DNA from 2 places in the Actinoplanes sp. NPDC048988 genome. Region 1 is predicted to be linked to the other one. Evidence: predicted binding sites of a transcription regulator. Region 1 holds the regulator's gene; the other holds the start of a gene.

Region 1 (7,514 bases):
GAACCGCCGGTGTCGAGAAGCGAAAGCAGCATGTGCCACGGCTCCACGGTGGCGTGCCCGCGCCGTCCGGCGTCGGCGACCGCCCCCGTGATGACATCGCGGCTCTTGGTGGTGAGGCGTTCGGCGTTCATGCGCTCCCCTGGATGAGGCAAGACTTGAGCGTAAGCCACTCAACTCTAGCGCGCCCCGCAAGTGATCGTCACCACGAGCCCAAGAGAACACCCCCTCACTCGTTGTAACGTTAAACAACGTGTCGAAACGCCTGCTCCCCCTCGCCCTCATCTTCGTGGCAGTCGGCATCTCGACCTCGTTCGTCGGCCCCTACCTGGCCCTTTTCCTCAGCGACGCGGTACACGCGGGACCGATCCGGACCACCGCGTTCCTGATCGCCGCCCCGCTCGCCGGCGTCCTCGTGTCCTGGCTGATCGGCCGGGTCTCGGACCGCCGGCCCATCCGCCGCAAACTGCTCATCACTGCCGCGCTCGCCGGCCTGGCCGGCACGGCGCTCACCGCCGTCGTCCGCGACTACTGGCTGCTGCTCGCGCTCACCGTGACTCTCACGGCCCTGGCCGGCACGCTTTTCCCACAATCTTTCGCGTACGCCCGTCAGGTGCTCCAGAGCGGCGACCCCAAGAAGGCGGCGCTCGGCATCAGCACGCTGCGCACGCTGTTCTCGGTGGCCTGGGTCGGTGGCCCGCCGCTGGCCGCGCTCGTGCTCGCCGGGCACGGCTTCGGCTGGACGTACGGGCTGGCCGCGATCATGTACGCGGTCACCGCCCTCATCGTGGTCCGCTGGTTGCCCGAGGTCCGCAAGCCCGCCGGCGACGGCGGTCACGACCTGCCGGACGCGATCGCCCCGGTCCCGCCCCGGGCGACGCTGTTCCTGATCGTCGCCGGCTTCACCGTCGTGCAGACCGCGGGCACGCTCGCCGTGCAGGCGATGCCGCTGTACGTCAGCACCGACCTGGGCGGCACGGTGCGGTCGGCCGGCCTGATCCTGGGCCTGTGCGCGGCCCTGGAGATCCCGCTGATGCTCGGCTTCGGCGTGCTCACCACCCGGGTGCCGTCGCGGACGCTGATCCTGATCGGCGTGTGCTGCGCGATCGCCTACCACGCGGTCGCGGCCAGTGCCGGCTCCATCTGGGTGCTGGCGGCGGCCCAGCCGCTCAACGCGGCCGCCATCGCGGCGATCAGCGGGCTCGGCATCTCGTACATGCAGGACCTCATGCCGGGTCATCCCGGCCGCGCCACCACGATGATCACCAACACCTTCACGACCGGGCAGATCCTCGCGGCCCCGGCGTTCGGCCTGGCCCAGGCGTACGGCTTCCGCCTCGCGTACGTCATGAACCTCGTTCTCTGCGCCGTCGGGCTGGTCCTGTTGATCAGCGCGCGACGTGCCGTCGCCGCACCGGAACGGCGGGCCGACGCGCTGTTACCGTTGTGATCGTGCGCGTACGGGTGGAACAGACTCCTCTGCCGGGTATAGGCGTTCGGCACGACCTCGTCACGTCCTCGGGACGGACGGTCGGTGTGGTCTCGCACCGTAACGGCCGGCGCGACCTGGTCCTGTACGACGTCGACGATCCCGACGCGTGCCTGGCGTCGATTCCGCTCACCGACGACGAGGCCGAGGCCCTGGCCGACGTGCTGGGCGCCTCCCTCATGCTCGGCCAGCTCGCCGGCCTGCGCCAGCAGGCGGCCGGGCTGCTCACCGAGCAGATCGGCCTGGGCGCCGGATCGCCGTTCGTCGGCCGCAAGCTGGGCGACACCCGCGCGCGCACCCGCACCGGGGCGTCCATCGTCGCCGTCATGCGCGACCGCGAGGTGATCGCCTCGCCCGGCCCGTCGTTCGTCTTCGAGCCCAACGACGTGGTCGTGGCCGTCGGCACCCGCGAGGGCCTGGACGGCGTCACCGCCATCCTGGCCGGCGACAACGACGGCTAGGCACACGCGTGCACGACACCACGATCCTGCTCATCGAGGTAGGAGCGCTCCTCTTCGCGCTCGGAATGCTCGGTCGCCTGGGCCGCCGGATCGGCCTGTCACCGATCCCGCTCTACCTGCTGGCCGGTCTCGCCTTCGGGCACGGCGGCCTGGTGCCGCTCTCCGCCAGTGAGGAGTTCATCGAGGTCGGCGCGGCCATCGGCGTGATCCTGCTGCTGGTCATGCTGGGCCTGGAGTACTCGGCCGGCGAGCTCGTCGGCAACCTCCGCGCGGCCGCGCCCGCCGGTCTGATCGACGCGCTGCTCAACGCCCTGCCCGGCGCCGGCTTCGCGCTGCTGATGGGCTGGGACTGGCGGGCCGCCCTGGTGCTGGCCGGCATCACCTGGGTCTCGTCCTCCGGCGTGATCGCCAAGGTGCTCGGCGACCTGGGCCGGCTCGGTAACCGCGAGACCCCCGTGATCCTCTCGGTGCTGGTCATCGAGGACCTCGCCATGGCCTTCTACCTGCCGCTGGTCACCGCCGTACTGGCCGGGGTCGGCCTGGTCGGCGGGGCCAAGGCACTGGGGGTCGCGGTGGTCACGGTGGTCGCGGTGCTGGTCGTCGCGATTCGGTACGGCAAGCAGATCAGCACCCTGATCTCGGCTCAGGACGCGGAGGCGCTGCTGCTCGGCGTGCTCGGCCTGACCCTGTTCGTGGCGGGCGTGGCCGAGGAGCTGAAGGTCTCGTCGGCGGTCGGCGCGTTCCTCGTCGGTATCGCGATCTCCGGACCGGTCGCCCACCACGCGACGCAGATGCTGTCGCCGCTGCGCGACCTGTTCGCGGCGGTCTTCTTCGTCTTCTTCGGGCTCTCCACCGACCCGGCCGAGATCCCGCCGGTGCTGCTGCCGGCGCTCGGCCTGGCCGTGCTGACCATGGCGACCAAGGTGGTCACCGGCTACCTGGCGGCGCGGCGGGTGGGCATCGCCCTGCCCGGCCGGCTGCGGGCCGGCCTGGCTCTGATGCCGCGCGGCGAGTTCTCGATCGTCATCGCCGGCCTGGCCGTGGCCTCAGGGGTGGAACCGCGGCTCGCCCCGCTCGCGACGGCCTACGTATTGATCACGGTGGTTACCGGTCCGCTGCTCGCGCGTCTGCCCGATTACCAGTGGTTCAAGAACTTTGTCCGCCGCCGCATGCACCCTCAGCAGGTGCCGGTGCTCAAAGCTACTGACTAGTATCCGATTGTGACGCCGTGACACTTCCGTAGGACATCGTCGGCGCGCTACCGTTCCGCTCCGACAACTACGTGTTATCGGGACTTTCTGGCAGGCGGCGGCGTGACAGTGCGTGAGTCGACTTTCTTCGGGTTCGCCAATCCGGTCGATCCTCGGCCGGAGGAACTCCAGGCGTGGGCGTACCACCCTGATGCCGTGCCGCTCGACGCCATGCCACCCGACTGGGACCTGCTCATCTCCGGCGACGTGCTCGCGCCGGTCCTGTTCGAGCTGGCCATGGACAGGCAGTGCCCGGCCCGGCGCTTCGCGCAGCATTGCCTGTACATCTACGCCGCCGACGGCGTCCGGCAGAACGCGACCGGCCAGCGCAAACGCCGCCTGAAGAAGTTCGTGGAGCGCGCCGACGAGGTCGGCGACGAGCCGATGCAGATCTGGGCGCACAACTGCCGCATGCTGATGAGCCGGCCCGAGATCTTCGATTACTCCGACTGGATCGAGGGCGGCCTGGTCCGCCAGCCCCGGCGGCTCGGCCACTACAACCGGCGCTGAGGCGGCCCTCACCAGACCGCCTCGCGCTCTCCTACCTGTCCGAAGCCCGGCGCGGGCGCCAGACCACCAGCGCCGTCGACTGCCTTTCCTGGCGCACCAGGTCACGGCGGCCGTACGGGCTTTCCATCTGGGCGATCCGGTCGTACGCGGCGGTGAGCTCCTGCTCCAGCTCCTGCACCCGCTGTTGCAGGTCACCGACGAGTTGCTCGAGCCCGATGATCCGCTTCACGCCGGCCAGGTTGACGCCGTCCTCCTGGCTGAGCCTCTGCACCTCACGCAGCAACGCGACGTCCCGCTCGCTGTACCGGCGACCGCCGCCGCCGGCCCGGCCCGGCTGCACCAGGCCGAGCCGGTCGTACTGTCGCAGCGTCTGCGGGTGCATCCCGGCCAGTCGAGCCGCGACCGAGATGATCAGAACCTTCGCGTCGGAGGCCTGCTCGACCGAGATGCTGATCTCCTCATGCATGTGCCACCTCCTTCAACGGGTCCTAGCTGCCCCGGCGAACCCGGGCCTCGAGCCGCTCCCGCCCGGCGGGCGGGGTCAGCTTGGCGAAACGCTCGAGCGCGTCCCGGGCTTCCCCGGTCACCTCGCTCGGCACCTGAACGTCGACGGTGACGATGAGATCGCCCGGCGGTCCGTTCTTGCGGGCCACACCCTTGCCCCGGGCCCGTAGTTTCCGGCCGCTCGGCGTGCCGGGCGGCACCCTCATGGTGACGGGTCCGTCCAGAGTCGGCACTCGCAGATCGGTGCCGAGAACCGCCTCGGCGATGCTGATCGGTACCGACAGCGTGAGATCGTCACCCGTACGACCGAAGATCTCGTCCGGTCGCACCTGGACCTGCACGTAGAGATCGCCCGCCGGGCCGCCCCGATCGCCCGGCTCGCCCCGGCCGCTGAGCCGGATGCGCTGGCCGTCGGCCACGCCCGCGGGGAAGCGGACGTTTATCGTGCGGGCCTTGGTGACCCCGCCCGTGCCCCGGCACTCCGGGCACTTCTCGTCGACGATCGTGCCCGCGCCCTGGCACTCGCGGCACGGCTCGGAGAAGCTGAACGACCCCTGGTTCCGCGAGATCAGGCCGCTGCCCGCGCACTGCGGACAGGTCCGCGGTGACGTGCCCGGCTTGGCCCCGCTGCCATGACAGGTGTCGCACTCGCCGGCTGAACGCAGCGTCAACGGTAGCGTCGTGCCGCGGACCGCCTGAGCGAACTCGAGCGTCACCTCGGTCTCGACATCACGGCCGCGCCGCGGTCCTCGTCGGGCGGCGCCACCACCAGGCCCACCGCCCGAGAATATCGAGCTGAATATGTCCGAGAAGCCGGCTCCGCCGAACCGGCGGTCACCCGCGGCGCCGCCACCGGCCGCGCCCGCGTTGCTGAACCCGCCGAACAGGTCCGACGGGTCGAACTGACCGCCGGCGCCGGAACGGGCGCCGCGCCGGAACGCGCCGGAACCGAACAGCGAGCGCATCTCGTCGTACTCTTTGCGCTTCTTGTCGTCCGAGAGCACGTCGTACGCCTCGGAAGCGGCCTTGAACTTCTCCTCCGCCTCCTTGTTACCGGGGTTGCGGTCGGGATGCAGGTCCCGGGCGAGCTTCCGGTAGGCCTTCTTGATCTCGTCGGTCGGAGCGGACTTGGGCACGCCGAGAACGGCATAGAAGTCCTTTTCGAGCCAGTCCTTCGAGCTCATCCCGCCTCCCCCCTCCTACGGGCAGGTCCCGCCCACCGCGGCGCGGTGGGCGGGACGAACATCTGAGAGATCACTCCGGGTCGGCCACCGCGACCAGAGCCGGCCGCAGCAGCCGCTCGCCGAGCGTGTAGCCCCGGCGCATGACCTCGACACAGGTCGGCTCCGTGACGTCCGGGGACGTCTGGTGCGCGACCGCCTCGTGGCGGTTGGGGTCGAACGCGTCGCCCTTCTCGCCGAAGGCGGCCAGCCCGAGCTTGCCGGTCGCCGTGATCAGCGACTCGGCCACCGAGGCGAACGGACCGACCAGGTCACCGTGCTCACGGGCCCGGTCGATGTCGTCCAGCACCGGCAGCAGGGCGGTCAGCACCGCACCGGTGGTCTGCTCGGCCGCCGCACCCCGGTCGCGGTCGACCCGCTTGCGGTAGTTGGCGTACTCCGCGGTCACGCGCTGCAGGTCGTGGGTCCGCTCCTCCAGGTCGTTCCGCAGGGCCTCCAGCTCGGCGCCGAGGCCGGGCTTGGTCTCCTCCGGATCGGCGGCCTCGGCCGCCGGCTCCGGAGTCTCCCCGGCGTCCTCCGGGTCCTCGGCCCGGTGAGCACCGGCCTCACCCTTCGGATCGATCTTGCGGCGGTCCCGGATGACGACCCGCTCGGTCGCCTGACCGTCGTTCTCGTCGTCCGTGGCACTCACTTCTTGTCGTCCTCCACGATCTCGGCGTCCACGACGTCGTCGGCACCGCCGGCGGAGCCGGCCGAACCGGTCGTGGCGCCACCCGGAGCGGCACCCGGCGCGCCCGGGTCACCCGCGGCACCGGCGCCGGCGGCGGCCTGAGCGGCGTCACCCTGCGAGTAGAGGGCCGAGCCGGCCTCCTGGGAGACCTGCGAGAGACGCTCGTGGGCCGCCTTGATCTTCTCGATGTCGGTGCCGCCCAGCGCGCCGCGGAGCTCGCCCAGCGCCTCGCCGATCTTGGTCTTGCTGTCCTCGGGCAGCTTGTCGCCGCTCTCGGCCAGGAACTTCTCGGTCTGCCACTGCAGCTGCTCGGCCAGGTTGCGGGCCTCGGCGTCCTCGCGGCGCTTCTTGTCGTCGTCCGCGTGGTCCTGAGCGTCGCGCATCATGCGCTCGATGTCGTCCTTCGGCAGCGCGGAGCCGCCGGTGATCGTCATCTTCTGCTCCTTGCCCGTGCCCAGGTCCTTGGCGGACACGTGCACGATGCCGTTCGCGTCGATGTCGAAGGAGACCTCGATCTGCGGTACGCCGCGCGGGGCCGGAGCGATGCCGCTGAGCTCGAAGGTGCCGAGCTTCTTGTTGTACGCGGCCATCTCGCGCTCGCCCTGGAAGACCTGGATCAGCACGGACGGCTGGTTGTCCTCGGCCGTCGTGTAGACCTCGGAGCGGTGCGCCGGGATGGTGGTGTTGCGCTCCACCAGCTTGTGCATGATGCCGCCCTTGGTCTCGATGCCCAGCGAGAGCGGGGTGACATCGAGCAGCAGGACGTCCTTGACCTCACCCTTAAGCACACCGGCCTGCAGGGCGGCGCCGACGGCGACGACCTCGTCCGGGTTGACGCCCTTGTTGGCGTCCCGGCCGGTCATGCTCTTGACCAGCTCGGCCACGGCCGGCATACGGGTCGAGCCGCCGACCAGGATGACGTGGTCGATGTCGGCCAGCTTGACGTCGGCGTCCTTGATCGCGGACTCGAACGGGCCCTTGCAGCGGTCGAGCAGGTCCTGCGTCATGCGCTGGAACTCGGCGCGCGACAGCGACATGTCCAGGTGCAGCGGGCCGTCGGGGCCGGCCGTGATGTACGGCAGGTTGATGCTGGTGGTGGTGGCGGCGGACAGCTCGATCTTCGCCTTCTCGGCGGCCTCGCGCAGACGCTGCAGGGCCATCTTGTCCGAGCCGAGGTCGATGCCGTGCTCACCGCGGAACGTCTTGACCAGGTGGTCGATGATCCGCTGGTCCCAGTCGTCGCCGCCCAGGTGGTTGTCACCGGAGGTCGACTTCACCTCGATGACGCCGTCGCCCAGCTCGAGCAGGGAGACGTCGAACGTACCGCCGCCGAGGTCGAAGACCAGGACGGTCTGCTCCTTGGAGCCCTTGTCGAGCCCGTACGCCAGAGCG
Region 2 (7,514 bases), on a different contig from region 1:
GTGGTGGCCTCGACGGCGGCCTCGGCCGTTTTGCCGCCGGGGGTGCCGGTGCCGTTGATCAGCTGGACGCCGACGATGCTCAGGAGCACGGCGACGGCCGCGGCCGACGCCACCACCGTGACCCGGCGGCGGGAGCGGCGCGGCGGGCGGGACGGTGAACTGGCCACTGTCGGCGGGGCCGGGTGGGCGGCGGAGCGGATCGGCGGGATGTGGCTGGCCGGGCGGGTCAGCGGGGTCGGGGCGAAACCGCGGAAGACCTCGGCGACCTCGAGGGCCGTGGGGCGCGCCGACGGGTCCTCGGCCGTGCACGACTCGTACAGCCGGATGATGTCGCGCGGCAGGCCGGAGATGCGTGGCAGGCGCGGGGCGGGGCGGCCGTGGCGGGTGGCCAGGACCTCGACCAGGCTGGCGCCGGGCCAGGCCCGCGCGCCGGTGAGGCACTCGAACAGCAGCAGGCCCAGCGCGTAGATGTCGGCGGCCGGGAAGCTCGGTTCGCCGCGCAGCTGCTCGGGGGCCAGGTGGGCGGGGCTGCCCCACAGGGCGCCGCTGATGTCGATGCTGTTGTGGCCGGCGGCGATGGCGATGCCGAAGTCGAGGACCTTCACGCCCTCGGAGGTCAGCATGATGTTGCGCGGGTTGACGTCGCGGTGGACCAGGTCCTGCGCGTGGGCGGCGGCCAGCGCCGAGGCCGTCTCCTTGCCGATCTCGGCGGCCTGGCGCCAGCGCAGGGCGCCGGTGCGGGCCAGCCGGTCGGACAGGGTCTCGCCGTCGACGAACTCCATCACCAGGTACGGGGTGCGGTCGCTGCCGTCGACGGCCTCGCCGTAGTCGTAGACCTGGGCGATGTTCGGGTGGCTGAGCCCGGCCGCCGTACGGGCCTCACGCAGAACGTCGGTGGCGGACTCGTCGAAGATCTTGATCGCGACGGGGCGCTTCAGGGTCGTGTCGAAGCCGTAGTGCACCACCGAACTGCCGCCTTGGCCGAGGGCTTCCCCCAGCCGATATCTTCCCGCGAGCAATGGCACTGCGACCTCCCCATGGCCGACCCGGAGCCGATGTCACTCCGCTCCGCTGCAGCTACCCACAGTGGTAAATCTGCGCTGGTGGTGACGGGTGATCAGTTCCGTGGCAGCAGCATACCCGGGAGGTATGACGGGAAACTGCGTCGGCGGTCACTGTTGGGAAACAGCACCCCAACAGTGACCGCACAGCTGCCGGAGAGTCAGGGCACCAAAGGATCGAATCGCGGCGGGGCGAACGTCCTCGGCGCGGGCGCCGTCGACACCGCCGGGGCGCTGGCGCCGGGCCGGGGCAGGCGGCCCACCAGCGGCAGGGTCAGGGAACTGCCGCGCAGGTCGAGGCCGATGGTGGCGCCGGTCGACTGTGGCGTCGAGTACTCGTTGTCGCTGGCCTGCAGGATCAGGCCCAGCACGTGGCCGGCGGGCAGGCGCTGGTCGGTCGCCTGCATCGGCACGGTCACCGTGTACCAGCGGTCCGGCCGCAGCGGCGTGGTGAACCGCAGCGACACGTGGTGGGCCGCGTCCTGCCAGCCCCGGGTCAGGATCGCGTGGTCGGCAGTGGTCAAGCTCGGGGCGGTGTCGCGGTAGCAGGCGTCGTCGGCCGTGGTCGAGGCGCCCCAGCACGATTCGGTGGCCAGTGTGGTGATGCCCTCGCCGCGGGCCAGGTAGTTGACGCGGGTGGCGGTGCCGTAGTCGACGAGCCGGGCGGTCAGCTCGGTCGTCGGCTTGTCGACCCGCACCCGGAGGGTCACCGACGGGGTGCCGGAGACGCGAAGCTCACGGGTCAGCGGTGCGGACAGGAAGGCCAGGCGGCCGGCGACCGCGGCTCCGGGGTTCGCGACGGCGGTGGCCTCGTCGAGGGCGGGCGCGTCGGTCCACGTACGGACGGCTCGGCCGGACTGCCCACCCAGCGTGCCCGTCGTCCCGTCGCCGTTGCCGAGCGTGATGCGCTGCGACGTCACGCGGGCGGCCGGCCAGGTCCGCTCGTTCACCCACGTACCGGGTGTCGTCTCGATCGACACCGCCGGCTCGCGGTCGATCCCGTTGCGCAGGCCCTGCAGATAGCGGTCGAACCACCGGTGCAGGGTGTCGACCCAGTCGGCGCGCCGCAGGTCGAAGGGGTCCACGTGGCCGGCTTGCGAAAGCCACATCTTCTTGGGTACGCCGAGACGGCCCCACCATTGAGCGAACTGATCGGTCGTCACGTTGGTGTCGTTCAGCCCGTGCGCGATGAACACGCTGGCGTGCACGCGGCGCGCGTCCGGCCGGAAGTTCCGCTCGGCCCAGTACGCGTTGTAGTCGCCGGTCGCGTCGTCGCTGCCCTCGTCCAGCCGCTCAAGCGTCGCCGCACAGGCGGAAGCGGGGCGCCCGTTGACGTACGAGAAAAGGTATTCCGGATAGTCCTCGACCCGCGGCACGCCGTTGTAGCGCTGGTAGTCGTACCAGCTCGAGATGGCCGAGATCGGCACGATCGTCTCCAGGCCCTCGACGCCGGTCGCGGCCACGCCGTTGGCCACCGAGCCGTCCCAGGACTTGCCGATCATCCCGGTACGCCCGTTGGTCCAGCCGGTGGCGACGGCCGGGGTGCCGTCGGCGTACGTGGCCTCGGCCCGCCCGTTCAGCCAGTCGACGACGGCCTTGCCGCTGAGCACTTCCTCGCGGCCGCCGACGTCCATGCACCCGGTGGAGCGCCCGGTGCCGGCCAGGTCGGCGGCGACGAACGCGTAGCCACGCGGCACGAAGTAGTTGTCGTAGTAGAGCGGCTGCTTGACGATGGTGCCGTCGGCGTCGTACTGCTTGCGCTCGCTCTCGTTGCCGCGCCCGCAGCAGGAGTAGTAGGGCGAGCCCTCGAGGATGACCGGCACCTTCAGGTGCCGCTGGGCCGCCTCGCGCGGCCGCACGATGTCGACGGCGACCTTGTCGGGCACCCCGTCCTCGTCGTTGTCCAGCCGCGTCTGCACCCAGACGCTTTCCCGGACGGCGTTCTCGTAGGAGTAGACCGGCACGGTCTCCCCGCCTTGGATGTGCGGCACCGCGCTCGCCTCGGCCGGCCCGGCCGAGACGATCAGGGTGGCGCCGACCCCGGCCACGACGGCCAGGGCGAGCCTTCGCTTCAAAGTTCCGGACATCGACGCATCGTAAATCATCGATGACGCTCGGCCGCGCGGCTGTCCGCGGGCGGACCCCAATCACCCCGTCGCGGTGTGGCGTCTGGGCTGAGCCCCGATAATGGGGAACGTTGCCAAATCTCGGAGGATCACATGGACACGCCCGGTTACGTGGCGGCGACGCTGGCCAAATCGGAGAAGGACGGCGCCCACCCGGCCGAGCTGGCCGCGCTGCGCCGCCGGCTCGAGCAGCTGGAACAGCCGCGGGCCGGGCTGCTCTCGGGTGACGACCTGGAGCCGCTCGACGACGTGACCGCGCTCGAGGACCTGCCCGAGCCGCCGGCCGAGCGGGCCCGCGAGATCCTCGACCGGCTGGTCGTGGTCAAGCTCAACGGCGGGCTCGGCACCAGCATGGGCCTGACCGGGCCGAAATCGCTGCTCGAGGTCAAGCCCGGCCGCAGCTTCCTCGACATCATCGCCACCCAGGTCACCGCCGTCCGCGAGCGGTACCACGCGCGCCTGCCGCTGCTGCTGATGAACTCGGCCGCCACCCGCGGTCCGTCGCTGGCCGCGCTCGAACGCTACGACGGCGTCAGCGACTTCCTTCAGGGCCGCGAGCCCAAGCTGCGCGCCGACGACCACTTCCCGGTCGAGTGGCCGGCCGATCCCGAGCTCGAGTGGTGCCCGCCCGGGCACGGCGACCTGTACACCGCGCTGACCGCCTCCGGCAAGCTCGACGAGCTGCTCGACGCCGGCCTGCGCTGGTGCTTCGTGTCGAACTCCGACAACCTGGGCGCCACCGTCGACGTGCGGCTCGCCGCCTGGATGGAGGACGAGCAGGTCCCGTTCGCGATGGAGGTCGTCCGGGGCACGCCGGCCGACCGCAAGGGCGGTCACCTCGCCCGCCACGAGGGCCGGGTCGTGGTCCGCGAGACCGCTCAGGTGCCCGACGGCGACACCTCGTTCACCGACGTCGAGCGGTGGCGGTTCTACAACACCAACAACCTCTGGATCGACCTGGAGACGCTGCGGCGGTTGCAGCGGGACGACCCGGGCGCGCCGGTTCTCCCGCTCATCGTCAACCACAAGACCGTCGACCCCAAAGACGCTTCCAGTACGCCCGTGGTCCAGCTCGAGACGGCGATGGGCGCCGCCATCGGCTCCATCGACGGTGCCCGCCCGGTGCTGGTCCCGCGTACCCGCTTCGCGCCCGTCAAGACCACGAACGACCTGCTGGTGGTCCGGTCGGACGCCTACGAGCTGGGCCAGGACGGCCAGATGCGGCCGGTCTACGAGGGCCGCGGCCCGGTCGTGACCCTCGACCCCGAGCTCTTCAAGCTGATGCCCGGTTTCGAGCAGCGCTTCCCGGCCGGCCCGCCGTCCCTGCGCCGCGCCACCCGCCTCACCGTCGACGGCGACGTCACCTTCGGCGCGAACGTCGTCGTCGAGGGCGAGGCCCACGTGACCGGCCCCCGGCACATCCCCGACGGCGAGGTTCTCCAGGGCGGCTAGCGCTCCACCAGATGCTCGCGCCCCGGCGGGGGATCGTAGGCCTCGGGCCAGTAGTCGACGATCCGGCTGATCAGCCCGTGTTCCGACATGTCCAGCCACACGCAGGCGTCCACCCGCTCGTCACCCACCCGCACATCGAGCCACAGGGCGGCGGCACGGCCGTCGGCGATCACCCGCCGTACCCGCAAATGCCAGTCACCGGGATAGTCCGCGTTGAAGCCGACGAACGCGGACCGTCCCCGGATGCGCTCCCGGGTCTGCGGCATCTCGTAGACGACATCCTCGGCCAGCAGCTCGGTCAGGCCCGGCCAGTCCCGGCTCTCCATCCGCGCGACGTAGTCGGACGCGGTCTGCCGGCTTCTCGAGGTCTCGTCCACCCGGGCGACCGTACCCAGCGTGGGCAAGCGGCGGAGCTGCCGGTTCCGCTCCCAGCGAACGGTGGAAGATCCTCGGAGGCCGTGAGGTTGAGCCCCGCATACTCAACTTTTCGGAGGTGCCGGGTGGTTAGCAAGCGACTCCCCGTGTTGTTCCTGGACGACATCGTTCTGCTGCCGGGCATGGTCGTGCCGGTCGAGCTGGACGAGCCGGCCCAGGCCGCCGTCGACGCGGCCCGCACCTCGGCCGGCTCCGAGCTGCTGATCGCTCCGCGGCTCGAGGACCGGTACGCGTCGCACGGTGTCGTGGCCAGCGTCCAGCAGGTCGGCAAGTCCCGCGGCGGAACGCCCGCCGCCGTTCTGCGCACCGGTGTGCGCGCCCGCATCGGCGGCGGCGTGACCGGGCCCGGCGCGGCCCTGTGGGTCGAGGCCGAGCCGGTCGCGGCCGGTGTGCCGAGCGAGCAGGCCCGGGAGCTCGCCGCCGCGTACAAGAAACTGGTCGTCTCGGTCCTCCAGCGCCGCGAGGCGTGGCAGGTCATCGACTCGGTCAGCGCCATCGACGACCCCGGCGACCTGGCCGACACCGCCGGCTGGGCGCCCTATCTGACCAACGACCGCAAGCGTGAGCTGCTGGAGACCCCCGACGTGGAGGCCCGGCTGCGGCTGCTGATCGAGTGGACCGGCGACTTCCTGGCCGAGTCCGAGGTCAGCGACAAGATCGAGCACGACGTTCGCGAGAACGTCGAGAAGCGCAACCGCGAGTACCTGCTCCGCGAGCAGCTGAAGGCCATCCGCAAGGAGCTCGGCGAGGACGAGGCCGAGGGCAACGACGACTACCGCGCCCGCGTCGAGGCGGCCGACCTGCCCGGCGATGTCCGCGAGGCGGCGCTGCGCGAGGTCGGCAAGCTCGAGCGGGCCGGCGACCAGAACCCGGAGGCGGGCTGGATCCGCACCTGGCTCGACACGGTCCTCGACCTGCCCTGGAACGTGCGTACCGACGACAACACCGACCTGGCCGCGGCCCGGGCTGTGCTCGACGCCGACCACCACGGCCTGGACGAGGTCAAGGACCGCATCGTCGAATACCTGGGCGTCCGCGCCCGCCGCGAGTCCCGCGGCCTGACGACGGTCGGCGGCCGCGGTTCCGGCGCGGTGATCCTGCTGGCCGGCCCGCCCGGAGTCGGCAAGACGTCGCTGGGTGAGTCGGTCGCCCGTACCCTCGGCCGGAAGTTCGTCCGGGTCGCCCTGGGCGGCGTCCGCGACGAGGCGGAGATTCGAGGCCATCGGCGCACGTACGTCGGCGCTCTTCCCGGGCGCGTCGTGCGGGCCATCCGCGAGTCCGGCTCGATGAACCCGGTCGTCCTGCTCGACGAGGTCGACAAGGTCGGCAGCGACTACCGCGGCGACCCGGCGGCGGCCCTGCTCGAGGTGCTCGACCCGGCGCAGAACCACACGTTCCGCGACCACTACCTCGACCTGGACCTCGATCTGTCGGACGTGCTGTTCATCGCCACCGCGAACGTGCTCGACACGATCCCGCAGGCGCTGTTCGACCGGATGGAGCTCATCTCGATCGACGGCTACACCGAGAGCGACAAGGTCGCCATCGCCCGCGACTTCCTGGTGCCGCGGCAGCTGGAGCGGGCCGCGCTGTCCGAGGGCGAGGTGACCGTCACCGAGGACGCGCTCCGCGAGATCGCCGCCAATTACACCCGAGAGGCCGGCGTACGGTCGTTCGAGCGCCTGCTGGCGAAGGCGTTCCGCAAGGCGGCCCTGGGCGACCTGCCCGTCACGGTGGACGCGGGCGACCTCAAGGACCTGATCGGCCGGCCCCGGTTCACCCCGGAGTCGTCCGAGCGGACCGCCGTCCCCGGCGTGTCGACCGGCCTGGCCGTGACCGGCATGGGCGGTGACGTGCTCTACATCGAGGCGTCGCTGCTGCCCGGCGACAAGGGCGGCCTGTCGGTCACCGGCCAGCTCGGCGACGTGATGAAGGAGTCGGCCCAGATCGCGCTCTCGTACGTGCGGGCGCACGCCGAGGAGCTGGGCATCTCACCCGAGCAGCTGGACCACCCGATCCACCTGCACGTGCCCGCGGGCGCGGTGCCGAAGGACGGCCCGTCGGCCGGCGTCACGATGACCACGGCCCTGGTCTCGCTGCTGCTCGGCCGCAACGTGCGGGCCGAGGTCGGCATGACGGGAGAGGTGTCGCTGACCGGCCGGGTCCTGCCCATCGGCGGCGTGAAGCAGAAGCTGCTCGCCGCTCAGCGGGCCGGCCTGACCGAGGTCTACCTGCCCCAGCGCAACGAGCCCGACCTGGACGACGTGCCGGCCGACGTGCTCGAGGCCCTGACCGTCCACATCGTCTCCGATGTCCGCGAGATCCTGAGCACGGCCCTGGAGCCGGTCTCGGCCGGCCTGGTCACCGCCGCCTGATCCACCGAGCTTCACCAGAGGCCCGTCCGGGTAACGGACGGGCCTCTGCTACAGGGTCTGCTCGG

The links. The regulator HspR, encoded in region 1, represses chaperone genes until heat shock. The targets are predictions, from matches to a motif close to TTGAGTNNNNNNNACTCAA.
Region 2: a site for HspR is predicted at 5,104-5,122, ahead of lon (endopeptidase La). Genes of this name have one in related genera too.

What each region holds. Positions count from the first base shown of each region.
Region 1 is NZ_JBICTW010000026.1:2,614-10,127, forward strand. It holds gene clpB (ATP-dependent chaperone ClpB) at 1-131, opposite strand, end outside; gene ACGFJ7_RS43905 (sugar efflux transporter) at 251-1,447, shown strand; gene ACGFJ7_RS43910 (cation:proton antiporter regulatory subunit) at 1,450-1,947, shown strand; gene ACGFJ7_RS43915 (cation:proton antiporter) at 1,956-3,158, shown strand; gene ACGFJ7_RS43920 (hypothetical protein) at 3,261-3,707, shown strand; gene ACGFJ7_RS43925 (heat shock protein transcriptional repressor HspR) at 3,739-4,173, opposite strand; gene dnaJ (molecular chaperone DnaJ) at 4,196-5,395, opposite strand; gene grpE (nucleotide exchange factor GrpE) at 5,466-6,083, opposite strand; gene dnaK (molecular chaperone DnaK) at 6,080-7,514, opposite strand, start outside.
Region 2 is NZ_JBICTW010000010.1:277,314-284,827, forward strand. It holds gene ACGFJ7_RS28910 (protein kinase) at 1-1,025, opposite strand, end outside; gene ACGFJ7_RS28915 (Xaa-Pro dipeptidyl-peptidase) at 1,223-3,148, opposite strand; gene ACGFJ7_RS28920 (UTP--glucose-1-phosphate uridylyltransferase) at 3,281-4,639, shown strand; gene ACGFJ7_RS28925 (nuclear transport factor 2 family protein) at 4,636-5,016, opposite strand; gene lon (endopeptidase La) at 5,197-7,449, shown strand; gene ACGFJ7_RS28935 (DNA-formamidopyrimidine glycosylase family protein) at 7,498-7,514, opposite strand, start outside.